Regions from separate parts of the Nonomuraea sp. NPDC049725 genome, predicted to be linked through region 2. Evidence: predicted binding sites of a transcription regulator. Region 2 holds the regulator's gene; each other region holds the start of a gene.
The links. The regulator HrcA, encoded in region 2, represses chaperone genes, less so after heat shock. The targets are predictions, from matches to a motif close to TTGGCACTCTCNNNNNGAGAGTGCCAA.
Positions count from the first base shown of each region.

Region 1 (5,303 bases), on a different contig from region 2:
GGCGGGGCTGAGGGTGTGCGGCGTGGCCGGGTCGGTCAATGCCCACCGCTCGCGCCGCATCGGTCATATGGTGGGAAGGTGCTGGAAGACGTCCCCCGCGACCCGTTCGCGGACGACCCCAACGACCCTTCCGCTGCGATGGGCGAGCTCGGCGAGGCCGAGCCGCTGACCGCCGCCGAGCGCGACGAGGCCATCACCGACCTGGCCGACGTCGAGGTCTTCCGCTCCCTGCTGGAGCAGCAGGGGGTGCTGGGCCTGGTGCTCGACTGCCCGGAGTGCGGCGAGCAGCACTTCTTCGACTGGGACCTGCTGCGCGGCAACCTGCGCCAGATGATCGAGCTGGGCCAGCCCCAGATGCACGAGCCGGCCTTCCAGCCCGATCCGGCCGCCTACGTCACCTGGGAGTACGCGCGAGGCTACGTCGACGGCGTCATCGACACGGAGGAACGCCGCTGATCGAGCACGTCGCCGACCAGGGCCGCGAGCACCCGGGCGGCCGGGTCGCCGCTGTCGGGCAGCTCACCGGCCGCGAGCGCGTCGAGCAGCGCGTCGCTCTCTTCCTCAGGGGTCAAGCCGACTCCAGCTCGGCCATCTGCCTCAGCCTGGCCAGCGCCCGGTGCTGGGCGACGCGTACGGCACCTGGTGACATGCCGAGTACATTACCGGTCTCCTCGGCCGACAGCCCCGACACCACCCGCAACAGCAGCAGCTCGCGCTGGTTGGGCGGCAGCCGGGCGAGCAGCCTGCGGGCGTGCTCGACCTCGATGTAGCGGACGACGGTCTCCTCCGGCCCCGGCCCGTCGTCGGGCCCGTCGGGGAGATCCTGGGTCGGCACGGCCGAGCGCACGGAGCTGCGCAGCGCGTCGGCCACCTTGTGCGAGGCGATCCCGAAGACGAACGACGCGAACGGCCGCCCCATGTCGCGGTATCGCGGCAGCGCGGACAGGACCGCGATGCACACCTCCTGGGCCACGTCGTCGGCAATGTGATATTGCCCCGAAACGCGGCCCAGCCTGGCGCGGCAATAGCGCACCACCATCGGACGCAACTCGCCGAGCAAGGATTCGATCGCACTGCGATCTCCCTGCACCGCGAGGCTCGTCAGTTCTCTTAGGTCGGAGTCATCCGTCCGTGCCGGAAGTCTCGACGCGAGCCTTACCCCAATTTTGGCGTCGGCGACGCTTCCCTCGCTCACGTTAGGCATGATGCCCGGCCCGCTCCGGCCTGTCGTCATGGCGAACGGCTACGGATTGGTCACATTGAAGCGACGATAACCGATAGTAATCGAGTGACAACACTAAGCCTTTATGCCTGGCAGATTGTTTCACGTTATAAGCCAAATGGCACGACATTCGTCAGACCACGGACGCTTAACCCGCACTCCAGGTTTACTCAGATAAACAATATTTCACAGAAAAATGTGACATAGCGCTACAAACAACGAAACGGCCCGCACCGGAATCCGGTGCGGGCCGAAGCGCGTTACAGGCGAACCCTAGTGGCCGTGCCCGTGGCCGTGACCCTGGCCGCCGGCCGGGGCCTCCTCCTCGGGCTTGTCCACCACGAGGGCCTCTGTGGTCAGCAGCATGCCCGCGATCGACGCCGCGTTCTGCACCGCCGAGCGGGTGACCTTGACCGGGTCGTTGACGCCCTGCGCGAGCAGGTCGCCGTACTCGCCGGTGGCCGCGTTGAGGCCGTGGCCCGCGGGGAGCTCCGCCACCTTGTGGGTGACGACGTAGCCCTCCAGGCCGGCGTTCTCGGCGATCCAGCGGGCCGGCTCGACCAGCGCGCGGCGCACGATGTTGACACCGGTCGCCTCGTCGCCCGTCAGGCCGAGGTCGTCGAGGTCCTTGGAGACGTGGATCAGCGCGGAGCCGCCGCCGGAGACGATGCCCTCCTCGATCGCGGCGCGCGTCGCGGAGATCGCGTCCTCGAGGCGGTGCTTCTTCTCCTTGAGCTCCACCTCGGTGGCCGCGCCGACGCGCAGCACGCACACGCCGCCCGCGAGCTTGGCCAGGCGCTCCTGGAGCTTCTCGCGGTCCCAGTCGGAGTCGGACTGCTCGATGGCGAGCTTGATCTCCTTGACCCGGTCCTCGATCGCGGCAGGGTCGCCGGCGCCGTCGACGATGGTCGTGGCGTCCTTGGTGACGACGATGCGGCGGGCGGTGCCGAGCACCTCCAGGCCGACGTTCTCCAGCTTGAGGCCGACCTCCTCGCTGACGACCTGGCCGCCGGTGAGGATGGCCATGTCCTGCAGCATCGCCTTGCGGCGGTCGCCGAAGCCCGGAGCCTTGACGGCGACGGAGGTGAAGGTGCCGCGGATCTTGTTGGTGACCAGGACGGCCAGGGCCTCGCCCTCGACGTCCTCGGCGACCACGAGCAGCGGCTTCTTCGTCTGGGCGATCTGCTCCAGCAGCGGCAGGAAGTCCGCGATGGAGGAGACCTTGCCCTGGGTGAGCAGGATGTAGGCGTCCTCCAGGACGGACTCCATCCGCTCGGAGTCGGTCACCATGTAGGCCGACAGGTAACCCTTGTCGAACTGCAGGCCCTCGGTGAACTCGAGCTCCATGCCCATGGCGTTGGACTCTTCGACGGTCAGCACGCCGTCCTTGCCGACCTTGTCGAACGCCTCGGCGATCAGGTCGCCGATCTTGGCGTCCTGGGCGGAGATCGTCGCCACGTCGGCGATGGCCTTCTTGTCCTCGACCGGGATGGCCGAGGCGAGCAGCCTGTCACTGACGTCCTTGGCGGCCTTGTCGATGCCGCGCTTGAGCGACAGCGGCGAGGCGCCGGCCGCCACGTTGCGCAGGCCCTCGCGGACCATGGCCTGGGCCAGGACGGTCGCGGTGGTGGTGCCGTCACCCGCGATGTCGTTGGTCTTGGTGGCAACTTCCTTGGCGAGCTGGGCGCCGAGGTTCTCGTAACGGTCCTCCAGCTCGACCTCGCGAGCGATGGTGACACCGTCGTTGGTGATCGTCGGAGCACCGAACTTCTTGTCGATGACGACGTTGCGGCCACGCGGGCCGAGGGTAACCTTCACGGCGTCCGCGAGGGCGTTGACTCCGCGCTCAAGCGCGCGGCGGGCGTCCTCGTCGAACTCCAGAATCTTCGCCATTTTGCTGAAAGTCCTCTCCTAGCGTCGAAAGCCCCGGCCGCCTTGGGAGCGCCCGGGGCCCGACACGACCGGCTTACTTCTCGATGATCGCGAGAACGTCGCGGGCGGAGAGCACGAGGTACTCCTCGCCGCCGTACTTGACCTCGGTGCCGCCGTACTTGCTGTAGAGGACGATGTCGCCCTCGGAGACGTCGAGCGGAATCCGCTTGTCGCCGTCCTCGTCCCAGTTGCCCGGGCCCACCGCGAGGACCTTGCCCTCCTGCGGCTTCTCCTTGGCGGTGTCAGGGATGACCAGGCCGGAAGCGGTGGTCTGCTCTGCCTCAAGCGGCTGAACCACGATGCGGTCGCCGAGCGGCTTAACGGGAACCTTGGTGGCGGTCGTCACGATCGGACCTCCCCTTCAGATTTGAATGATCAGAAGAGGCGACCAGCGGGGCCTGCCGTCGCGGGTGCCAGACCTGCCTCGTCGCACAGTTGGCACTCTCAAGGGGAGAGTGCCAACAGGAAACATATGCAAGAGGGGCTTGACAGTCAACACGAACGCGTCAGCTCTGGGCGATCAGGCGTAGGAGCCTTCCGCCAGGTCGGCCACGATCCCGGCCCGGCCGGGGTTCCAGCCCAGGGCCGCCCGGGTGCGCGACGCGCCGATGCGCTGGCTGAGCGCGAGGGCCTGGGCGAATCCCTCCCCCAGCACCCCGGCGGCCTCCGCGAGCGGCCACGGCTCCGCGGCGGCGCCCACGCCGGCCGCCACACCGGCCGCCTCGGCGACGGCGTCCACGGGCACGCCCTCCTCGGCGATGGCGTGGTAGATCCGCGCCTCCCCCTTCTCCACGACCGCGACGAGCAGGTCCGCCAGGTCGTCCACGTGCACGGCCGTCCAGGCGGGCACTCCCCCGGCGGTCACGTACACGCCCGTGCCGCGCCGGGCCGCCTGCTCGCGCAGCAGCGCGGGGATGCCGCCGCCCCGGCCGTGGACGACGCCCGGCCGGACCACCGACCCGCCGCCGTCGAGCACGAGCCGCTCGACCTGGTCGCGGTAGGCGACCAGCGGGACGGGGTCGGCCGGGCTCTCCTCGTCCCCGCCGTCCACCTCGCCGAGCACCCAGACCCCGCTCACGTACGTCACCCGCTTCCCGGAGGCGGCGAGCGCGCCGACGGAGGCCAGGTCGGTCTCCCGGTCGCCGGTCAGCTCGGCGGCGTGCACCACGGCGTCGACGTCGGCGGTCAGCGCGGCGGCGACCGACGCCGGGTCCGCCAGGTCGCCGTGGCGCTCGTCGGCCACCCCGGGCACCCGCCTGCTCCCGTCGGCCGACGGCCGCACCAGCGCCGCGACCTCGTGGCCGCGCTCGATCAGCCGCTCGACCAGCACCCCGCCGATGTAGCCCGTCGCGCCCAGCACCAGCACCTTCATGTCTTCCACCTCGAACACTTCGACGTTGAACACTTCGACACCCAGGAAACTAGCGCGGCTCCCCCAAAATTTCAACGTCGAAGTTTTTGATATCGTCGGACGCATGGAAGACGCCGTCGACGTGATCCTCGGACAGTGGGCGCGGGCCCGCCCCGGCCTGGACGCCTCGCCCATGGGCGTCGTCGGCCGGGTCTCCCGCCTGTCGCGCCTGCTCGAACGCGGCGTGAAGGAGTTCCTGGCCGGGCGCGGCCTGGAGCCCTGGGAGTTCGACATGCTGGCCACGCTGCTGCGCAGCGGCGAGAGCCACACCATGTGCATGAAGGACCTGTCCTCCTCCGCGATGGTCAGCCCCGGCGCGCTCACCAACCGCATGGACCGCCTGGTCGAGCGCGGCCTGGTCGACCGCCGGCCGGCGCCGGGAAACCGCCGCATGATCCTGGTCTCGCTCACTCCCGAGGGGCTGCGCCTGGTCGACGACGTGCTGGAGGGGCATCTCGACAACGAGCGCGACCTGCTGGCCGGGCTCGACGACGACGAGCGCGCCGCCCTGGCCGGGCTGCTGCGCAAGCTGCTCGTCTCCCTGCGCGACACCGATCTCTGAGCCGGCCCGCCGCGTGCACTACCGTCGTACGTCGTGGACCTGGACGCCTTCACCGAGCTGCTGACACCGCGCGGCCTGCGGGCGCTGGCCGAGGCGGAGGAGCTCGCCGGCGCCGACCCGGTCGCGGCGGCCACCCGGCTGCGCCGCACCTACGACGCCGCCCTGACCTCGGCGGC
Region 1 covers NZ_JBFANJ010000006.1:431,390-436,692, forward strand. Annotated here, with positions in the region: gene AB0J53_RS18945 (DUF5319 domain-containing protein) at 79-456, shown strand; gene AB0J53_RS18950 (hypothetical protein) at 417-572, opposite strand; gene AB0J53_RS18955 (sigma-70 family RNA polymerase sigma factor) at 569-1,204, opposite strand; gene groL (chaperonin GroEL) at 1,496-3,115, opposite strand; gene groES (co-chaperone GroES) at 3,189-3,503, opposite strand; gene AB0J53_RS18970 (NAD-dependent epimerase/dehydratase family protein) at 3,675-4,559, opposite strand; gene AB0J53_RS18975 (MarR family transcriptional regulator) at 4,630-5,127, shown strand; gene AB0J53_RS18980 (class I SAM-dependent methyltransferase) at 5,161-5,303, shown strand, end outside.
Region 1: groES (co-chaperone GroES) is a predicted target of HrcA. The motif match lies at 3,590-3,616, and genes of this name have one in related genera.

Region 2 (5,303 bases):
CGTTCAAGTCCGGCCGCATGGTGCTCACCCTGCGGGGCCGCCTGCTCGCCGACGCCCTGGTCCGCGACATCCTGAGCTGATCAGGCCGCCGCGCTCACGAGGCTGCCCCGGTGACGAAGTCGATCAGCTCCTCGACCCGGCCGAGCAGCTCGGGCTCCAGATCGGCGTAGGTCGAGACGGAGCCGAGGATGCGCCGCCAGGCGTCGGCCGGCTCGCCGCGCCAGCCCAGGGCGGCGATCACGCCCTCCTTCCACGGCACCCCGCGCGGCACGTCCGGCCAGGCCGCGATACCCACGGCCGACGGCTTGACCGCCTGCCAGATGTCCACGTACGGGTGCCCGACCACGAGCACGTGCGGCGAGGTGACCTGGGCGGCGATGCGGCTCTCCTTGGAGCCCGGCACCAGATGGTCGACCAGCACGCCCAGCCGCCGCCCCGGCTCGGGCGCGAACTCCTCGACGATCGCCGGCAGGTCGTCGACGCCCTCCAGGTACTCGACGACGACGCCCTCGACCCGCAGGTCGTGACCCCAGATCTTCTCCACCAGGGCGGCGTCGTGCACGCCCTCGACGTAGATGCGGCTCTCGCGGGCCACCCTGGCCCGCAGCCCCTCCACGGCGATCGAGCCCGAGGCGCTGCGCCGGGGCGCCCGGGGAGCGGCGGCCTGGGGCCGCACGAGCGTCACGACCTTGCCCTCCAGCAGGAACGCGGCGGGCGCGAGCGGGAACAGCCGGCGCCTGCCGAAGCGGTCCTCCAGCGTGACGGCCTCCTTGTCGCAGGCCACCACAGCGCCGCAGAAGCCGCTGTCGGCGTCCTCCACCACCAGGTCCGGCTCGGCCGGCACCTGCGGGATCTTGCCCTTGCCCGGGCGCCGCCAGTTTCCCGCGAGAACATCACCGTCGTACACACCGGGGACCGTAGCAAATCACCCGCCCGCCGCGAGGCGCTTGCGGTGCCCGCTGCGTCGTATCACGACCACGATCGTCACGAAGGCCGCCGCGAGCACGCCGATCGCGGCCACGATCGCGGCCACCGCCGCGCCGCCCACGACCCCGGCCGCCGCGCCGAGCACGCCCGTGCCGATGCCGAACCGGGCGTCCGACTGCTGCTGGGTGGCGCAGGTGACCTGGTACTGGCCCGCCGACGGCGCGTTGACCAGCGCGATCTGCTCCCAGCGGGTGCCGTCGACGGTGAGCGTGGTCGTGCCGGAGGGCGCGATGAGCGTGGCGCCGCCGGAGATCTGGCAGTCGTAGCTGACCGGGCCGTCGGAGGCGAGGTAGAGGGCGGGGCCGTCGGCCGGGTCGAGCGTGGCCGCGACCGTCTCGCCGGCGGCGAACGTGCGGCTCGGCGCCACGTTCGCCACCGTGCTGAACAGGCTGCTCACGAACAGCGCCCCGGCGGCCAGCACGCACACGGCCGCCACGCCCCATGCGACGCCGATCCACCGCAGCCGGGGCCGGATCGCCTTCGGGTCCACCCGCTGCCCGTACGGAGGCGGGAACTGCTGCCCGTACGGGGGCGGCGGCGGGGCGAAGTAGGGCTGCTGACCAGGGGGAGGGGGCGGATACTGGTGGTGGGTCCCCGGCTGCGGCCCCGGCGGAGGCGGCGGGCCGTACGGCGAATTGTCCGTCATGGCGGCAAGTGTGAGGCTTGGCATTCGGCTTGTCATCGGGCCCCCGGCGTTATCGCACCTTGTGGGTGAGAGCCGTACACTTGGCACTCGGGAACACAGAGTGCTAGACCTGGCGTTTCCCCTAAAGGCAGCGGTAGGAGGTGCGCACGTGCTCGACGATCGTAAACTCGCGGTGCTCCGCGCCATTGTCGAAGACTACGTGTCGACCAACGAACCCGTCGGCTCGAAGGCGCTCGCCGAGCGCCACAACCTCAAGGTCTCCCCGGCGACGGTCCGCAACGACATGGCCGCGCTGGAGGAGGAGGGCTACATCACCCAGCCGCACACCAGCGCGGGCCGAGTGCCGACGGACAAGGGTTATCGCCTGTTCGTCGACAGGCTCTCGCAGGTCAAGCCGCTCTCCGGAGCGGAGCGCCGGGCGATCGAGACCTTCCTGGCGGGCGCGGTCGACCTCGACGACGTGGTGACCCGCACGGTGCGGCTGCTCGCGCAGCTCACCAGGCAGGTCGCCGTCGTGCAGTATCCGACCCTGACCCGTTCCACGGTCCGGCACGTCGAGCTGGTCCCGCTCGCCGAGCGGCGGGTCATGCTCGTCCTGATCACCAACACCGGCCGCGTCGAGCAGCGCGTGATCGAGCTGCCCGAGGTGGTGGAGGACACCCGCATCGCGCACCTGCGTGCGGTGCTCAACGCCTGTCTCGACGGCTGCGGCCTGGCCAGCGTGCCGGAGCTGGTGTCCGACCTGCCCGAGCGGCTGCCGGTCGAGGACCGGCCGGTGGTGGCGACGATCCTGTCGGTCCTGCTCGAAACGCTCGTCGAGCGGCACGACGAGAAGATCGTGTTCGCCGGCGCGGCCAACCTCGCCGGCGCCGACTTCAGCGTCGGCCTGCGCGACGTGCTGGAGGCGCTGGAGGAACAGGTCGTGCTCATGCGGCTGCTCGGCGAGACAACCACAGACACCCCGTCCGCTCTCACCGTGCGCATCGGTTCCGAGAACGCCTATACCGGACTGCGGGGCACGTCCATCGTCGCCACGGGATACGGTCAAGGCGACAACCAACTGGCCCGGCTCGGCGTGCTGGGCCCCACGAGGATGGACTACCCCGTGACGATGGGCGCCGTACGCGCGGTGGCACGCTACGTCAGCCAGATCCTGGCTGCATCTTAAGAGGTCGATAAGTGGCAAACAGCGACTACTACGCCACCCTCGGGGTGCGCCGTGACGCCAGTCAGGACGAGATCAAGAAGGCCTACCGCCGGCTGGCCCGCGAGCTGCACCCTGACGTGAATCCCGATCCCGCCACCCAGGAGCGGTTCAAGGAGATCACGCAGGCCTACGAGGTGCTGTCCGACCCGAGCAAGCGCCAGATGTACGACCTCGGCGGCGACCCGTTCGGCGGCGGCGGCGCGGGTGCGGGCGCCGGCGGGTTCGGCGCCGGGTTCCCGTTCAGCGACATCATGGACGCCTTCTTCGGCACCGCCGGCGGCACGCGCGGCCCCCGTTCGCGCGCCAGGCGCGGCCGCAACGCGACCATCCGGGTCGAGCTCGACCTGCGCGAGACCGCGTTCGGCACCACCCGTGAGCTCGTCGTCGACACGGCCGTCACCTGTGAGGTGTGCCAGGGCGCCGGCACCGCCCAGGGCACCCACCCCGACACCTGCGACATGTGCAACGGGCGCGGCGAGATCTCCCAGGTCACCCGCTCGTTCCTGGGCCAGGTCATGACCTCGCGGCCGTGCCCGCAGTGCGGCGGCTTCGGCAGCATCATCCGCCACCCGTGCCAGGAGTGCTCCGGCGACGGCCGGGTGCGCACCCGCCGCACGATCAAGGTCCGGATCCCGGCCGGCGTCGAGGACGGCACCCACATCCAGCTCGCCGGCGAGGGCGAGGTCGGCCCCGGCGGCGGCCCGCCCGGCGACCTGTTCCTGGAGATCGCCGAGAAGCCGCACGAGATCTTCGAGCGGCGCGGCGACGACCTGCACTGCACGGTCCAGATCCCGATGACGGCGGCCGCGCTCGGCACCATCCTGTCCGTCGAGACGCTCGACGGCCCGGAGGAGGTCGACGTGCGGCCCGGCACCCAGTCCGGTCAGGTCATCACCATGTACGGGCGCGGCGTCCAGCGGCTCAACGAGTCGGGCCGCGGCGACCTGCTCATCCACGTCAACGTCGAGACGCCCGGCCGCCTCGACCCGGCCCAGGAGGAGCTGCTGCGCGAGCTGGCCAAGCTGCGCGGCGAGGAGCGCCCGCCCGGCAAGTTCGCGCCGGGCCAGCAGGGGTTCTTCTCACGGCTGCGCGACGCGTTCAACGGCCGCTGAGGCCGCCGTCAGGAGCTCCTCCGGCAGCGCCACCCGGGCGGTCACCCCGGAGCGGGGCGTCTCGTGCAGCCACACCCGCACGCCGAGCCGCTCCGCCAGCCGGCCCACCACGTGGTGGCCGAGGCAGCGGTCGGGCGCGGCCAGGAAGCTCTCCTCGCCCCTGAGCCGGGCGTTGGCCGAGGCCAGCTCGGCGGGCGTCATGCCGACGCCGTGATCGGTGATCGTGATGCGGCACTCGCCCTCGTCGGCGCGCGCCCAGATCTCCACCTCGGCGTCGGGCGGCGAGAACGCCAGCGCGTTCTCCACCAGCTCGGCCAGCAGGTGCGCCACCTCGGCCACGACGGCCCCGCGCACCAGCGGGCCGTCCAGCACCCGCAGCGTCACCCGGTGATGGCCCTCCATCTCCGCCAGCGTCATCCGCACCACGTCGGCCACCGGGACCGGCTCCGACGAGCGGCGCGCCGCCCGCTTGCCCGCCAGCACCAGCAGGCTCTCGGCGTTCCTGCGCAGCCGCCCGGTCAGCCGGTCGAGCTCGCACAGCCGCGCCAGCGCCGCCGGGTCGGACTCGTGCCGCTGCAGCACGCCGACCGCGCCGAGCTGACGGTGCACCAGGTCGCGGTTGCGCCGCCCCAGCTCGGCCAGCGCCTCCGCCGTGCCCTCGCGCAGCGCCGTCCGCTGGGCGGCCAGCCGCGCCGCCGTCGCGTGCATGCCGCCGACGGCCCACGCCACCTCGGTGAACGCGTCGGCCCGCGCCCTGCCGGGGCCCGCCTCCCGTACGCCGGACTCCAGCTCGGCCGCGTGGTCGCGCAGGATGGCCGCCTCCGTGGCCAGGTTGCGCAGCGGGCGCAGGACCGAGCGCACGACCAGCGCCCCCAGCGCGAGCAGCACCAGCGTCAGCGCGGCGCCGGAGGCCGCCAGCGTCAGCAGACGGCGCGTCTCGCGCTCCACGGCGGCCACGGCGGCCGCGCGGGCCTGACCGCCCGCCACCCGCTGCGCGGCCCTCAGCGCGTCCGTACGGGCCTCCGTGGCGCTCTCCCATGCCCGGGGCCCCGCCGTCACCGCCGTGCCCGAGGCGCTCGCCACGGCCTCCTGCTCCAGTGCGGCCACGCGGGCTACCGGGCCGGACCGCAGCGCCCGGTCCAGCGCCGCCGCGCCCGTCCGCCCGGCCATCCGCCCGTAGCGGGCCAGGGCGTCGTCCGTCACGGCCCCGGCCCGCAGGAACGCCGCGTAGTCGGCCGCCGCGAACCCGCCCGCCGCCAGCGCCCCCGTCACCAGCGCCCGCTGCTGCGCGGCGGCCTCCTTGCCCCGCGCCAGCGCCTCCAGCGGCCCCGCCCGGTGCGAGGCCGCCAGC
Region 2 covers NZ_JBFANJ010000008.1:212,872-218,174, reverse strand. Annotated here, with positions in the region: gene hemW (radical SAM family heme chaperone HemW) at 1-80, shown strand, start outside; gene AB0J53_RS22440 (DUF3097 domain-containing protein) at 95-907, opposite strand; gene AB0J53_RS22435 (hypothetical protein) at 926-1,633, opposite strand; gene hrcA (heat-inducible transcriptional repressor HrcA) at 1,782-2,801, shown strand; gene dnaJ (molecular chaperone DnaJ) at 2,813-3,952, shown strand; gene AB0J53_RS22420 (nitrate- and nitrite sensing domain-containing protein) at 3,920-5,303, opposite strand, start outside.

Region 3 (5,303 bases), on a different contig from region 2:
GGCCAACATCTGGCGCTACCGCTCGCTGCTGCCGGTGCCGGTCGACGTCGCGTCCAAGCCCAACATGAACCCCGGCTGGACCAAGCTCGTCAAGGCGGGCAACCTGGGCCGGGCGCTGGGCATCAAGTCCCTGTACGTCAAGGACGACTCGGGCAACCCCACCCACTCCTTCAAGGACCGGGTGGTGGCCATCGCCGTCGAGGCGGCCCGCAACTTCGGCTTCCACACGCTGTCGTGCTCCTCCACCGGCAACCTGGCCGGCGCGGTGACGGCCGCCGCCGCCAGGGCCGGCCTGGAGGCCTGCGTCTTCATCCCCGCCGACCTGGAGCAGGCGAAGATCGCCATGGCCCGGGTGTTCGGCGGCAAGCTGATCGGCATCGACGGCACCTACGACGAGGTCAACCGGTTCTGCTCGGAGCTCATCGGCGACCCGCTGGGCGACAAGTGGGGATTCGTCAACGTCAACCTGCGGCCCTACTACGCCGAGGGCTCCAAGACGCTCGCCTACGAGATCGCCGAGCAGCTCGGCTGGAAGCTGCCCGAGCAGATCGTCATCCCGATCGCCTCCGGCTCCCAGCTCACCAAGATCGACAAGGGCTTCAAGGAGCTCATCCAGCTCGGCCTGGTCGAGGACAGCCCGTACAAGGTGTTCGGGGCGCAGGCGCTCGGCTGCTCGCCGGTCTCGGCCGCCTACAAGGCCGGCCACGACGTCGTCCAGCCGGTCAAGCCCGACACCATCGCCAAGTCGCTGGCCATCGGCAACCCCGCCGACGGCCCCTACGTGCTCGACATCGCGCGCCGCACCGGCGGGGCGGTGGAGGACGTCACGGACGCCGAGATCGTCGCCGCGATCAAACTGCTGGCCTCGACCGAGGGCATCTTCGCCGAGACGGCCGGCGGTGTGACCGTCGGGGTGCTGAAGAAGCTCGTCGAGACCGGCCAGCTCGACCCCGAGGCCGAAACCGTGGTGCTCAACACCGGTGACGGGCTCAAGACGCTCGACGCGGTCACCGACGTCACCCCCACGGCCGTGATCCGGCCCTCTCTCGACGCGTTCCGCGCGACTGTCTGACAACCAGGAAAGGCGAGATTTACCATGAGCGTTTCTGTGCGGATTCCCACCATCCTGCGCACCTACACCGGCGGTAACGCGGAGGTGAGTGGAGAGGGCGCGACGCTGCGTGACGTGCTTGCCAAGCTCGACTCCGACTACCCGGGCATCGGCGCGCGCATTCTTGATGAATCGGGCAAGATTCGTCGTTTTGTCAACGTTTACGTTGGCGAAGAGGATGTCCGTTTCGCCGAGGGGCTCGACACTCCCGCCCCTGAGGGCACTCAGATCTCCATCATCCCGGCGGTCGCGGGCGGCTGAGAACCCCCCGATCTCCAGAACGAACCTCTAGAAGGCGCCCCATGTGGGCGCCTTCTCTTTTGTGAAATACAAGGTTGAACCAGTTAGCGTGAGGTGAAATACCCGATTTGCCGATTGACTCTGTTGCCAAACGCCTTCCCACAGGTATGGTCGAGTGCGATCGTACGGCTGATATCCATTAGTCAGGCGATTGTGGGTCTCGCGGAGGAATGGGCGGGATCTATGAGCCCAGTAAGAGGAGTCGGAAGTGGCGCAGGGCACCGTCAAGTGGTTCAACGCGGACAAGGGCTACGGCTTCATCGCGGTAGACGGTGGTAAGGATGTATTCGTCCATTACTCGGCAATCTTGATGGACGGGTATCGGTCTCTCGAGCAGGGCCAACGGGTCGAGTTCGAGATCACGCAGGGCCAGAAGGGACCGCAGGCGGAGTCCGTCCGCTCGGTCTGACGTGGTGAGCACCGGCGGCTCGCACGTCAGCGCAGTACGTGCGAACCGCCACCTCTCGTCCCCTCACGTACGGCGGGCTCACGGGCCCGCCGTACCGACGTGACCTGGGGCGGGGTGCTGTCGGCTTGCACTCGACCGGGTAGAGTGCTAAACAATTCGTTGGCACTCTCTGTCGCAGAGTGCCAACCCTGGGATCGAGACGATGGGGTCCGCCGAAGGAGCTGCGGGCCCACATGCCGTCGCGGGCGTCGGCTCGATCGCAGCAGCCACCCTGTGTCTGGGAGGTCTAGCCTTATGGCAGCCAAGATGATCGCGTTTGACGAGGACGCCCGGCGCGGTCTCGAGCGCGGTATGAACCAGCTCGCCGACGCCGTCAAGGTGACCCTGGGGCCCAAGGGCCGCAACGTCGTGCTGGAGAAGAAGTGGGGCGCCCCCACGATCACCAACGACGGTGTCTCCATCGCCAAGGAGATCGAGCTCGAGGACCCGTGGGAGAAGATCGGCGCCGAGCTGGTCAAGGAAGTCGCCAAGAAGACGGACGACGTCGCGGGCGACGGCACCACCACCGCCACCGTGCTCGCCCAGGCGCTCGTCCGTGAGGGCCTGCGCAACGTGGCCGCCGGCGCGAACCCGATGGCTCTGAAGAAGGGCATCGAGTCCGCGGTCGAGCGGGTCAGCGAGGAGCTGTCCAAGCTGGCCAAGGACGTGGAGACCAAGGAGCAGATCGCCTCCACCGCCTCCATCTCCGCCGCCGACCCCGAGATCGGCTCGCTCATCGCCGAGGCGATGGACAAGGTCGGCAAGGAAGGCGTCATCACCGTCGAGGAGAGCAACACCTTCGGCCTCGAGCTCGAGCTCACCGAGGGCATGCGCTTCGACAAGGGCATGACGTCGATGTACTTCGTGACGGACTCCGACCGTATGGAGGCCGTGCTCGAGGACCCGTACATCCTCATCGTCAACTCGAAGGTCTCGGCCAACAAGGACCTGCTGCCGCTGCTCGACAAGGTCGTGCAGTCCGGCAAGCCGCTCCTCATCATCGCCGAGGACATCGAGGGCGAGGCCCTGGCCACCCTCGTGGTCAACAAGATCCGCGGCCTGTTCCGCTCCGTGGCCGTCAAGGCCCCGGGCTTCGGTGACCGCCGCAAGGCCATGCTCGGCGACATCGCCATCCTCACCGGTGGTCAGGTCATCGCCGAGGAGGTCGGTCTCAAGCTCGAGAACGCCACCCTCGACCTGCTCGGCCGCGCCCGCAAGGTCGTCGTCACCAAGGACGAGACCACGATCGTCGACGGCGCCGGTGACGCCGACGCGATCAGCGGCCGCGTGAACGAGATCCGCGCCGAGATCGAGCGCACGGACTCCGACTACGACCGCGAGAAGCTCCAGGAGCGCCTGGCCAAGCTCGCCGGTGGCGTCGCCGTCATCAAGGCGGGCGCGGCCACCGAGGTCGAGCTCAAGGAGCGCAAGCACCGCATCGAGGACGCCGTGCGCAACGCCAAGGCGGCCGTCGAGGAGGGCATCGTCCCCGGTGGTGGCGTGGCGCTGCTGCAGGCCGGCGCCAAGGCCTTCGACAAGCTGGAGCTGACCGGCGACGAGGCCACCGGTGCCGCGATCGTCCGCAAGGCCCTGGAGGAGCCGCTCAAGCAGATCGCGGTCAACGCCGGCCTCGAGGGCGGCGTCGTGGTCGAGCGCGTGCGCAACCTCACCCCGGGTGAGGGCCTCAACGCGGCCACCGGCGAGTACGTCAACATGTTCGAGTCGGGCATCCTCGACCCGGCCAAGGTGACGCGCTCGGCGCTGCAGAACGCCGCCTCCATCGCGGCGCTCTTCCTCACCACCGAGGCCGTCATCGCCGAGAAGCCCGAGAAGACCCCGGCCGCTCCCGCTGGCATGCCCGGCGGCGGCGACATGGACTTCTAGGTCCGATCGCGTTCCACGTGGCGATAGCGTCAGCCCGGTCCGGATTTCCGGCTCGGGCTGATGTGTTTATCGGAGCCGTCCCTAAATAGGGGCGGCTTCTTCTCTTGTGCGCGACAAACAGGTCTGATCCACGCCAGCCAGGTTCCGGTCCGGGTGGAACTCTGGGGCAATGAGCGCTTGGGCAGTCATGGAGAAGTTTTACGCCGCCGAGGCCGCGTACGTCGCCGCCGGCGGATTCGGCAAGGCGTCGTACGACGACGTCGCCGTACACCTCGACCCCGAAGTGGTGCTGCACCAGGCGCCGGGACTGCCTTTCACCGGAACGGGAACCTGGCGCGGGCATGACGGGATGGAACGCTTTCTCGCCGCCTTCAGCGAGGTGTGGGAGTCGATGGAATTCCTGGAGCAGGAGCATTGGGGCGACGACAGCACGGTGGTCGTCCGCAACCGGGTCCGCTTCCGCGCCCGCGCCACCGGGCGGGACGTCGACGCCCTGATCATGCAGCTGATCACCGTACGGGACGGGCGCATGCTCGAATGCCGGCCCTTCTACTGGGACCCCCAGGCCATCGCCGACGCCTGCCGCCCGCCGGTCAGTCGTTCCGCCTGACGGCCAGGCAGCAGCGGACGAAGTCCTGGACGACGGGGTTGGCGTCGTCGGCCGGGGTCCAGGCGACGCCCACGCGGGTGGGGCTGACGCCGCTGACGGGGCGGTACGTGACGCCTGGGCGGGCGTAGAAGCGGGCGGCGGACTCCGGGGCCAGGGCGACGCCGTAGCCGTTGGCGATGGCGCTGAGCCAGTCGTCGGGCTGCTCCGTGACGGCGCCGACGCGCACCGGGTGGCCGTCGCGCTCGTCCGCCGCCAGCCAGTAGTCCCGCCACGGGCCCGTCTCCACCGGAGCCGCCACGAACGGCTCGTCCCACAGCTCCTCGAAGGCGATCACGTCGCGGGCGGCCAGCGGATGGGCCGAGGGCAGCGCCACCCAGCGGGGCTCGGAGAAGAGCACCTCCACGCGCAGCGCGTCCTGGCCGGGGAACGGCAGGCGCAGCAGGGCGACGTCGACGTCCCCCGTGGCGAGCCCGGCCGTCGGGTTCGACCAGGCGGCCTGGCGCAGGTCGGCCCGCCAGCCCGGCCTGGCACGGGCGAACTCCGCCACGATGCGCTGGGTGGCCTCGTTGGCGGCGCTGGCCAGGAAGCCCACCCGCAGCACGCGGGCCGCCCGGCCGGCCGCCTGCCTGGTGCGCCGCAGCGCCACGTCCCAGTCGGCCAGCAGGGCGGGCGTCCGCTCCGCCAGCGCCCGGCCCGCCTCGGTCAGGGACATCCCGGCCCGGGAACGATGGAACAACTCGGCGCCGAGCAGCGCTTCGAGCTGCTTGATCTGCTTGGTCAGCGCCGGCTGCGACACGTACAGGCGAGCTGAGGCCCGGGTGAGGCTGCCTTCCTCCGCCACGGCGACGAAGTAGCGCAGCAACCTCGTGTCCACATCCATGCCCCCAGGTTATAGACGCAGGTATTGGACGCCGGTGGGGGCGCGGGACAAGGCTGGGATGCGGGAGGAA
Region 3 covers NZ_JBFANJ010000018.1:30,402-35,704, forward strand. Annotated here, with positions in the region: gene thrC (threonine synthase) at 1-1,072, shown strand, start outside; gene AB0J53_RS35930 (MoaD/ThiS family protein) at 1,097-1,372, shown strand; gene AB0J53_RS35935 (cold-shock protein) at 1,620-1,820, shown strand; gene groL (chaperonin GroEL) at 2,115-3,743, shown strand; gene AB0J53_RS35945 (nuclear transport factor 2 family protein) at 3,931-4,353, shown strand; gene AB0J53_RS35950 (LysR family transcriptional regulator) at 4,337-5,233, opposite strand.
Region 3: groL (chaperonin GroEL) is a predicted target of HrcA. The motif match lies at 1,980-2,006, and genes of this name have one in related genera.